3 regions of the Micromonospora sp. NPDC000121 genome follow, and region 1 is predicted to be linked to each of the others. Evidence: riboswitches for the same ligand, from Rfam matches in the RefSeq annotation. Region 1 holds a riboswitch; each other region holds the start of a gene.

Region 1 (3,267 bases):
CTTGCGCCGTCCGGTTCCTGCCGTCAAGTCCTTGTCGGCGCGTTTTCCGCACTCACAGCGAAAAGCCAGTTACCCGGCGGATCGACCCGATCCCCCGTCCGGGCGAGCCGCCCCTCCCCCGTCCGCGCCGCGATCGTGCACGTTGTGCCATCGACCCGCCCGAACAGCAGCGGGCCGGCCGGGTGCGCCCGAGCGCGGCGGGCGGGGGTAGGACAGGTCAGCCGAGGAGGCCGGCGTCGCGGGCGGCGCGCAGCGAGGGCCTGATGCGGTGGGTGGGGCCGGCCTGGGCGGCGATCGCGTCGAGGGTCTTGAGGCCCTCGCCGGTGTTGAAGACGACGGTCTCCGCGGTCGGGTCGAGCCGGCCGGACTCGACCAGCTTGCGCAGCACCGCCACGGTCACCCCGCCCGCGGTCTCGGCGAACACGCCGGTGGTGCGGGCCAGCAACTGGATGCCGGCACGGATCTCGTCGTCGTCGACGTACTCCATCCAGCCCCCGGTGCGGCGGACCGCCTCCAGGGCGTAGAGGCCGGCGGCCGGGTCGCCGATGTTCAGCGACTTGGCGATGCCCGTCGGCTTGACCGGCGTGATCGTGTCGGTCTCGGCGTGCAGGGCGGCGGCGATCGGGTTGCAGCCGGCCGACTGGGCGCCGAAGACCTTCCAGCCGCCGGCCGGCGCCTCGACCAGCCCGATCTCGACCAGCTCGGCGAACGCCTTGTCGACCTTGGTGAGCAGCTCCCCGGAGGCCATCGGGATGACCACCTGCGCCGGGATCCGCCAGCCGAGCTGCTCGGCCACCTCGTAGCCGAGCGTCTTCGACCCCTCGGCGTAGTAGGGGCGGACGTTGACGTTGACGAACGCGGTGTCCTCGAACTCGTCCGTCTCCACCAGCTCGCCGCAGAGCCGGTTCACGTCGTCGTACGAGCCGTCGACGGCGACCAGCTCGCCGCCGTAGACCGCGGTCGTGACGACCTTGCCCTGCTCCAGGTCGCCGGGGATGAAGACCACCGACGGCGCCCCGGCCCGGGCGGCGTGCGCGGCGACGGAGTTGGCCAGGTTGCCGGTGGAGGCGCAGGCGTAGCGGGTGAAGCCGAGCGCCCGGGCGGCGGTCAGCGCCACCGAGACCACCCGGTCCTTGAACGAGTGGGTCGGGTTGGCGCTGTCGTCCTTGACCCAGAGCGGAGCGGTGATGCCCAGCTCGGCGGCGAGATGCGGGGCGGCGACCAGCGGGGTGAGGCCGGGGTCGAGGGTGACCCGGGTCGCCGGGTCCTGGCCGGCGGGCAGCAGCGCCGCGTACCGCCAGATGTTCTGCGGGCCGGCCTCGATCTGCTCCCGGGTAACCGTCGCCAGCGCGGCGGCGTCGTAGTCGACCTCCAGCGGGCCGAAGCACTCGTAGCAGGCGTGCTGGGCGGCGAGCGGGTAGCGGGCCGAACAGGCGCGGCAGACCAGGGCGCGGGCGGGGCTGGCGGCGGTGTCGATGCCGGAGGCGGCGAGCGTCGACGTCATGTCGAGATTCCTCTCATCTTTCCCCGCATCGCGCTCTGCGGCGGGGACGGAATTGGCACCTGCCCCGCCGGTCGCTCTGCGGTGAGCGCGCGGGGTGGTTGCCGGGGCGTCGTCGGGCCGTATCCCTCAGCCCCTCTGGATGAGGTATGCAGTTGTTCCGCCGAGTCTAAGCGCTGTCGCCGCCCGGGCCGACGACAGATCCCACGCTGTGAGCTGCCCGCCTGTGCGGGAGCGCTCACATGGTGACGCGGCCCACTGCCGTTCGGGCTGGCGGAGACCCGCTACCGTGCGGGCTCGTTGACGGAAAGGAACCGCGCGATGCGTCGCAAGCTCGTCCCGGTGGTGGCGCTCTCCCTCGCCTGCGCGCTGGTGTTCACCACCGCCTGCTCCTCGGGCAGCCGGAAGAAGCGGAACCGGTCCGCCGACCGGCCGTCCGGCACCTCGGCCACGCAGGCGACCCCGACCCCCCGCCGCGCGGCCGACCAGCTCACCTGCGCCGAGCTGCGCGACACCCGGGTCGGCAGCGGGAAGGTCCGCTACCGGGGGTACGCCGACCCGATCCGCCTCGTGAACGGCCGCTGGTCCGACCGGAACGGCACGACGGTGGAGTTGCAGCAGCCGTGCGCCGTGGGCGACCTCGACGGCGACGGGGCGGACGACGCGGTCGGCGTGATCGTGCTCGACGGCGGCGGCACCGGCCGCTTCTTCACCTTCGCCGCCTGGCGCAACGTCGAGGGCGAGCCGGACTACCAGGCCCAGGTCGACCTCGGCGACCGTACGCCGGTGGAGAGCGTCAGCGTGCGCGACGGCAGGGCGACGGTCGTCTACCTGACTCGGCCCGCGAACGCCCCGATGGCGGAGCTGAGCATCCGGCGCACCGCCGTCTACCAGCTCAGGGGCACGACGCTGGCCGAGCTGAGCCACACCGACGCCCGGGTGACCGGGGCGTCGGGCGACGGGGACAGCGCCGACTCCGGCACCACGGCGGACTCTCCCGACTCCCCCGACTCCCCCACCCGCAAGCGCAGGCCCCGTTCCCGCTGACGCCCCGCCTATGGTCGTACCGAGCAGACGACCTTGCGACCGGCCGCCTCAGCTCGGGCCCCCTCGGCGGGCTGGTGGCCTCGGTAGCCGTACGAATTCGGTGGCCGTGCAACCCTGCTGACTCACCTCGCCGAGGCAGCCCCACCCCGAGGCCGGTACGCGCTCGAAGTACTGCACGGGCTGCGACGGGATGGCCTCGGTGGTGAACGTGCCCGTGCCGCTCGGGATGCGTTGCTCGTGGGAACCGGTCGTGTCGGTGTACGAGGCGACGATGTGCCACTCGCACGTGTGGGTCGACACCTCGGGTTGGATACGGAACGCCATGTTCGACTGACCGTTGCCCAGTTCGACGACGTTGCGGCGGAAGTACAACTGGCCCTCGTGCGGCTCGCCCTCGTCCAGGACGTACGGGCCGCGCGGTTTGTCCGTCGGCCCACCGGTCAGGTCCCACAGCAGGCCCTGCCGGGACTCGGCACCCGCCGGGGGGATGGTGACGACGGTCTGCGCGGTGGGTGCCCGGCACGAGTCCTTGACGGCAGTCATGTTGTTGATCGTGAGCCCGGCAGCGCGGTCGCTGTTCAGGTTCAGGTCGAACGTCTGGGCATGGCCGCGATTCTCGTTGCCGTCCTCCAGCGGCGCCACATAGGACGCATGCTCGACGACCCGGCCGCCGAGCGGCTTCAGGAACTCCCACACGCGCGACGCGTCGCCGTTCAGGG
Region 2 (3,267 bases), on a different contig from region 1:
GCACTGGGCCGAGGCCCACTCCGGGCTGCCGTGACCGTGTTTGTCCGCGACGGCCTGCAGCTCGCGCGTCATGATGTTCTCGGCGTCGCCCAGACGGCCCTCCCGCAACAGCGCGAAGGCCACCTCGACCGGGGTAAGGGGTGTCGTCACGAACCGCAAGCTTAAAGGTCAGCCTGTCGGTTCGCGTGCCGGTAGACCAGCCCTGTGGTTGCTCGTCGCCGAGCCCGGGCGGCCACCGTGGGTCCACCCAGGGGTGGAGTGAGAACCGGGTGTCGTCCACCCGTTGATCAACCCTGCGGCCGACGATCAAGCAGGTACGCCGTTCTTAACATCCATGTCAGCAACAAGCGATCGCAATCGCCCACGGTCGAGACCACTACAAGGATTCCGATTCGCGTCCGTTGTTGCGGAAGGTTGGTCCGCCTGGCAAACCGATTCCGGCGGACTCGCGAGACTCAACTCAAGGAGGATCGGCGTGCGCATTTTCCTTTCCCGCATCGCACTCGTCACCGCCATCACAGCCACCGCAACGGCAGGCCTCGCCGGACCGGCCCACGCGACCGATACGGCCACGCCCACGACCAGTACCTATTGCGCTGACCTGAAGGCGCAGTACACCAGCGACCTCAACATGTACCTCAAGTACAACATGTTGCAGTTCAGCAGCACGGATCCGGCAGCCCGCCTCCTTTACGGCAGCCTGGCGCGCCGCTACTTCACGTATTACCAGCAGAACCTCGCCTTGTACCAGGCCTACTGCTGACGCTGGCAGTGCGGCCCGACTGCGGGCTGACGTAGTTTCTCACCGCGGCGGCTCCCGGGCTTTGCCTGGGAGCCGCCACCTCGTCAGCGCGGTCCTGCACGGCGGGCAACCCGGCCCGCTCCTGCAGGCCCTCGACAACATCAAGCAGGTGTTGGTGCTCCTCGTCTAACGCACCGGCACCGCCCAGCAGGCCGTCGAAGCGTAGAGGACCTGCGAGCCGACCGCCGACTCGCTCTACGACCCCGCCGACGCCGCCTCCGCCAGCCTGATCCCGGGGTTGCTCCCTGCGTCGATGATCTCTATGCTGCCTGTCGTCACGAGTGGTCAGCGTCAAGCCTCCCGGCTTGCTGACCCGGCAACCGCGCTACCCGCGCACGGTGCCCCCGGGAGAAGACCAGGCCGACCGCGAACTGCGGCCCGGCAAGAGCGGGTGCCTCGGGGCATCGGAAAGCGAGTTCACCGTGCCATTCGAAGAGCTGGGCCTAACCTCTTTCGCGGTCTGCCTGACCTGCGGGGATCTCCGCGGTGGTGTCCCGCGCGAGCAGCGATGCGGCTGCCAGCCACGTACGCCGGAGTGGGCGCAGCAGTGGCAGGGGCAGGACATCTCCAGTGACCTCGACCTGTGCGTGTTGTGCGTCCGCGACACGGTGACCACCCGGACCCGGTGGTCGTGGCTGGGCTGCGAAACCTGCCGACACGTCTCGCAGGTCGTCGGCGAACGGTACGGCCACCGCAGCGCACTGCCACTGGGACGGCACTCACTCATGAACGGCGACGTGGTCCAGCCGCCAGCGGCCACAGCCACCGAGGTCGCCGGCTCGCTGATGGCCGCAACCCGGCGCTGGAACGCGCTGCGTGAGTGGCAACAGGCGGAGTTCGACCGTCTCGCCGCGCCACTGCGCGCCGCGGGCCCAAGCGTGCCCCTGGTCGAGTGGCAGCGGCGGTGGCCACCATCGCTCGGAGCGAGCGTCGACGCATGCGACCGCTACGGCGTCGTGCCCGTACCCGCCGACCTCAGCAGCCTGCGGCAAGCCCAGGCCAAGTTCCTAACCTCGGCGCGATGACCGCCATCCCGGCGCAGCTGCTGTTGGTGGTGTGCCCGGCATCGCCAACGGAAGCGGTGTTGGTCCTCCCTCTACCGGCGGTCCAACCCATACCCGAGAGGTCGTGTGGCTGATCAGCCTTTGCGCCGTAGCGGGTCAGCTCCTATACCACTCCCGGAGACGTGTCCCGGCGCTTCGGCTGTGTGCGCCGTAGCCGCCAGCTCCGAAGTGCTGGCGGTTACGGCGCAGTTGCTGATGTCATGCCCCTGGAGACGCAACCAGCATTGCCCTGGACACCTCGTCCATGGTCGGCAGCGCGCCTTGCGCGCCCCGGCCGCGTGTCGACAGCGCCGCCGCGACGGCCGCCCAGCGGGCGGCCTCCGCCACGGCCCGGCCCGGCCGCGCCACCAGCGCGGTCGCGAGGGCTCCGCAGAAGCAGTCGCCGGCGCCGGTCGTGTCCACGGCCTCGGTACGAAGCGCCGGAACGTGATCAACCCGGCCGTCCGGCTCCACTACGGCCGCGCCCTGCGACCCGAGCGTCACCACGACGGTCGCCGCGAGCCCGAGCTTGCCGACGGCGCTCGCCACGTCGTCCAGGCTCTCTGGCAGGGACGTGCCGGCCAGGACCGCCAACTCGGCCCGGTTGGGCACCAGCACGTCCACCCGGCGTACGAGGGCGTCGGAAAGCGGAGTTGCGGGCGCGGGATTCAGCACCAGGAGGCCCTCGGCCAGCGCTGCGGCCCGCTCCAGGGCGGGCGTGCCGACCTCGCACTGCATCAGGGTGAGCGCTGCCGTCGCGATCATGTCCCGGTGCCGGTCGACGCGGGCCGCGTCCAGTGCGCCGTTCGACCCGGGGTGCACCACGATCACGTTCTCGCCGGCGCTGTCCACCGTGATCAGCGCGGTCCCCGTGGGGACGTCATGGACGACCGTCAGCCCCGACACGTCCACGCCCCGGCCGGCGAGCCGCTGTCGCACCTGCTCACCAGCGGCGTCGGCGCCGACGCATCCGACGAAGCCGACGGGCGTACCGAGGGTGGCGATGGTCATCGCCTGGTTCGCGCCCTTACCGCCGACACCTTCCCGATACTCCCTGGCGGTCAGGGTCTCCCCCGGCCCGGGGAGCCGGTCGGTCACCACCATGCGGTCAAGGTTGGCGCTGCCCACCACCGCGATCTTCGGGCCGTTCAACGCACCGTCGCCTCTCTGTCGGTCGCCCATGCCAGGACGATCTCGCGCCACGCCGTCTCGTCGAGGCGGCTCACCACCGTCACGGCCACGTTCCCCTGCGGGGTCATGTCCGACCGGCCGTACGCGTCGACGGCCACCGTGGCGGGCGTCTCGACCGCCACCACCTCCGGGCGCGCCACGACAGCTGCGGCCACCAGGTCGTGGCAGTATCGGCTGGCCGTGCCGGACCAGTAGTGCGCCAGCAGTTGCGCGCGCACCCCTGGCCAGCCG
Region 3 (3,267 bases), on a different contig from region 1:
CGCCACCGCCTCGTCCTCGGGAAGCTTCCTGATCCGGCGTAGCGCGAGGGTGATGTTGCGCAGCACGCTCATGTGCGGGAAGAGGTTGAACTGCTGGAAGACCATGCCGACCCGCTGCCGCAGGGCGTCCGGGTCGTCGCCCAGCACGCTGCGCCCGTCGAGCAGCACGTCGCCCCGGTCGGGCTCGATGAGCCGGTTGATGGTGCGCAGCAGGGTGGACTTGCCCGAGCCGGACGGGCCGATCACGCAGGCCGTGGCGCCGCGCGCGACGTCCAGGTCCACGCCGCGCAGCACCCGGTGCGACCCGAAGGCCAGGTGCATGTCGCGGACGCTCAGGCTCACCGAGGTCGTCGTGTCGATGCTCATCGCTGGTTCCCTCCCGCGGCGCCGGGCAGCGCCAGGTCGAGGTCGTCGTCGGCGTCGGCGGGCGCGGCGGCCTGCCGGCCGTGCCGCAGCCGTCGGTCGATCCAGTTCACGGCGTGGGTCAGCGGCACGGTCAGCACCAGGTAGAACAGGCCGGCCAGCAGCAGCGCCGACTGGTTGCCGGTGTTCGCCGCGTAGTCCTGCCCGATCCGGAACAGCTCCCGCTGGCTGGCCAGCAGGCCAAGGAAGTAGACCAGGCTGGAGTCCTTGATCAGCGCGATCAGCTGGTTCACCCAGGCCGGCAGCACGCGGCGGATGCCCTGCGGCACGATCACCAGGCGCATCGCCTCGCCCCAGGACAGGCCCAGCGCCCGGGCCCCCTCCAACTGGGCGGCCTCCACGGACTGGATGCCGGAGCGGAAGATCTCGCCGATGTAGGCCGCCGCGATCAGCGACAGCGCCAGGATGCCCAGGGGGTACGGGTTGGGCCCCCACACCTCCATGCCCAGCGGCGCCAGGCCGACGCCGATGAGCAGGATGGTCGCCGCGGCCGGCAGGCCGCGGAACACGTCGGTGTAGACCCGCGCCGGCCAGCGCAACCATCGCGTACGCGAGATGCCGGCGACGGCCAGCCCCATGCCCAGCACCGAGCCGAGCAGAGCGGCGGAGATCGCCAGGATCAGCGTGTTGGGCAGCCCGACCGTCAACATCTCGGGCAGCGCCTCGCGCATGGAGTCCCAGTCGAAGAAGGTCTCCCACAGGGTGCTCAACGGATCCATGTCGTCTCTCCTACCGCTCCGCTCGCTCGTCGTCCGTTACGCCTCAGGAGGCGGCCGACGCCGACGGCGCGGCCGACGCCGACGGCACCGGAACCGTGCCGCTGCCGGGCTTGAAGTCGGCCGGGATCGGCCGGCCCGGGTAGTACTGGGCCTGCAGGCGGCTCCACGTGCCGTCGGCGATCACCTCGTCGAGGCCCTTGTTCAGCGCCTCGCGCAGCTTGTCGTTGCCCTTCGCGACCGCGTACGCCGTGGGGGCCGGGCTGAGCTCCTTCGCCACCATCTTGACCTTGCCCCCGCTGTCGCCGGCCATCTTCTCGCCGATCTCGGCCGGGGCGATCCACGCGTCGGCCGTGCCCGCCTTGAGCAGGTTGAGGGCGGTGTTGTAGTCGGGCACCCGCACCGGGTTCAGGTTCTTCCCGGTGGCGTAGTCGTCCTGAACGGTGCCCTGGACGACCGCGACCCGCTTGCCGGCGAGCTGGTCGAAGCCGGTGATCGAGGAGCCGGCCGGCACGTCGAGGCCGAAGTGGGCGAAGTCGTAGCCGTTGCCGAAGTCGACGGTCTTCTTCCGCGCCTCGGTGATGGTGATCGAGGAGCTGCCGACGTCGAACTTGCGGGTGTTGACCTGGGAGAGCAGCGCCGAGAAGTCCGTCCCGACGAACTCGACCTTCAGGCCGATCTTGGCGGCGACGGCGGTGAGCAGGTCGTTGTCGAAGCCGGTGAACTTGCCGTCCTTCAGGAAGACGTTCGGCGGGGCGTCGGTGAGCGTGCCGGTGCGCAGCACACCCGGCTGGAGCAGGTTGTACGGGTTGTCGGCCGCCTCGGAGGCGTCGCCGCCGCAGGCGGTCAGGGTGGTGGCGGCGAGAACGGCGGCGACGCCGAGGGCGGCGGCGCGGGTGAGGGCGGGAAGGAATCGCACAGTGTCTCCGAAAGGTGTCTCCGACGGCGGGCACGGGCGTGCGTCGCCGGCGGTGCGCCCGGTGGGGCGTACCGCTGAAGGTGGTCCTGGGAAGGGGGTCGGTGCGCGGCTAGCGCGGGTCGCCGGGGCGACACGAGGCGCTGCAGACCCGCATCATGTCGACGTGGCGGCGCCGGGTCAGGGGCGGCGCCGGGGTCGCGGCGGGGTCCGTCGGTATGACGCAGATGCGGAAGGGCATGGCTCTCCTCGGTCGTTGCTGACCTGGGAACCAGGCCACGCTTGCACCGGAGCGGCTCCGGTGCCTGGTCTTCACCCGGGGCACCCCTGCGCGGACGAGGGTTGCCGGCCAGCGAGCCGGGGCTTGACGCTGGCGCTCATGACCTGCCGACGAGGCTAGCAGCCCCCCATGGTGGGGCGTCCAGCCGCTATGACCACCCTCACGTGTCGCCGCCGCCCGGCGGCGCGGGGGAGACCGGTGCCGACCCGGGCAGGCACCGAGGCCGACGCCGAGGCCGCCCCGGCGGGGCGGCGGCCCGGGGCCGGCCCGGGGGCCGTCACTCCTCGATCGCGCCGCCCACGCGCCGCAGGTGCTGCCGGAAGGTGTAGCCGGGGTCGGTGGCGCGGCGGGCGAGGTAGTCGGCGAACCCGGTCTGCTCGCGCAGCGTCTCGCCGGCGCGGATGCGCTGCGCCTGGATCCGCTCGACGCCCCGGATCCGCTGCGCCGCCGCGAACACCTCCCCGGCCCGACCGGCGGGGACGAACAGCACCCCGTCGTCGTCGGCGACGACGAGGTCGTCGGCGCTCACCAGGTGCGGTCCCACCCGGGCGCTGGTGAGCGTCTGCGGCCCCCGCTCGTCGAGGCGGTCCGGGCCCAGCGGCAGGCTGCCGTAGCTGAACACGGGCAGGCCGATCTCCACCAGCTCGGGCGTGTCCCGGTGCAGGCCCCAGACCACGAGGCCCGCGATGCCGGCCGCGACGCCCTCCAGCACCGCCAGGTCGCCGACGCACGCCTCGTCCGTCCGACCGCCGTTGTCGATCACCAGCACGTCGCCCGGGGCCGCGGCCGCGTACGCCTCCAGGAACACGTCGACGCTGCCGTGGTGGCGCACCGGCAGCACCCGCCCGGCGAGGCGGTGGCCGGGGACGACCGCCCGGATGCCGGCCGGCGCGGCGCGCAGCGGCACGCCCAGCCGTACGCAGGCGTCGGCG

What was found. Region 1 has a riboswitch for S-adenosylmethionine ahead of thrC (threonine synthase). Riboswitches for the same ligand answer to the same signal wherever they lie in the genome.
Region 2: it holds a riboswitch for S-adenosylmethionine, as region 1 does, so the genes downstream of both, ACFY23_RS11780 (hypothetical protein) here and thrC (threonine synthase) in region 1, are expected to answer to the same signal.
Region 3: it holds a riboswitch for S-adenosylmethionine, as region 1 does, so the genes downstream of both, ACFY23_RS13365 (ABC transporter substrate-binding protein) here and thrC (threonine synthase) in region 1, are expected to answer to the same signal.

The regions. Positions count from the first base shown of each region.
Region 1 covers NZ_JBIAZP010000004.1:278,982-282,248, reverse strand. The annotation lists gene thrC (threonine synthase) at 218-1,504, opposite strand; SAM riboswitch class I at 1,515-1,650, opposite strand; gene ACFY23_RS14795 (hypothetical protein) at 1,823-2,548, shown strand; gene ACFY23_RS14790 (hypothetical protein) at 2,597-3,267, opposite strand, start outside.
Region 2 covers NZ_JBIAZP010000003.1:262,634-265,900, reverse strand. The annotation lists gene ACFY23_RS11795 (tetratricopeptide repeat protein) at 1-150, opposite strand, end outside; gene ACFY23_RS11790 (hypothetical protein) at 476-763, shown strand; partial or broken gene ACFY23_RS11785 (DUF6244 family protein) at 837-929, shown strand; SAM riboswitch class IV at 1,076-1,196, shown strand; gene ACFY23_RS11780 (hypothetical protein) at 1,225-1,827, shown strand; gene ACFY23_RS11775 (ribokinase) at 2,065-3,027, opposite strand; gene ACFY23_RS11770 (nucleoside hydrolase) at 2,994-3,267, opposite strand, start outside.
Region 3 covers NZ_JBIAZP010000003.1:632,580-635,846, forward strand. The annotation lists gene ACFY23_RS13355 (amino acid ABC transporter ATP-binding protein) at 1-360, opposite strand, end outside; gene ACFY23_RS13360 (amino acid ABC transporter permease) at 363-1,142, opposite strand; gene ACFY23_RS13365 (ABC transporter substrate-binding protein) at 1,186-2,058, opposite strand; SAM riboswitch class IV at 2,329-2,440, opposite strand; gene ACFY23_RS13370 (RraA family protein) at 2,613-3,267, opposite strand, start outside.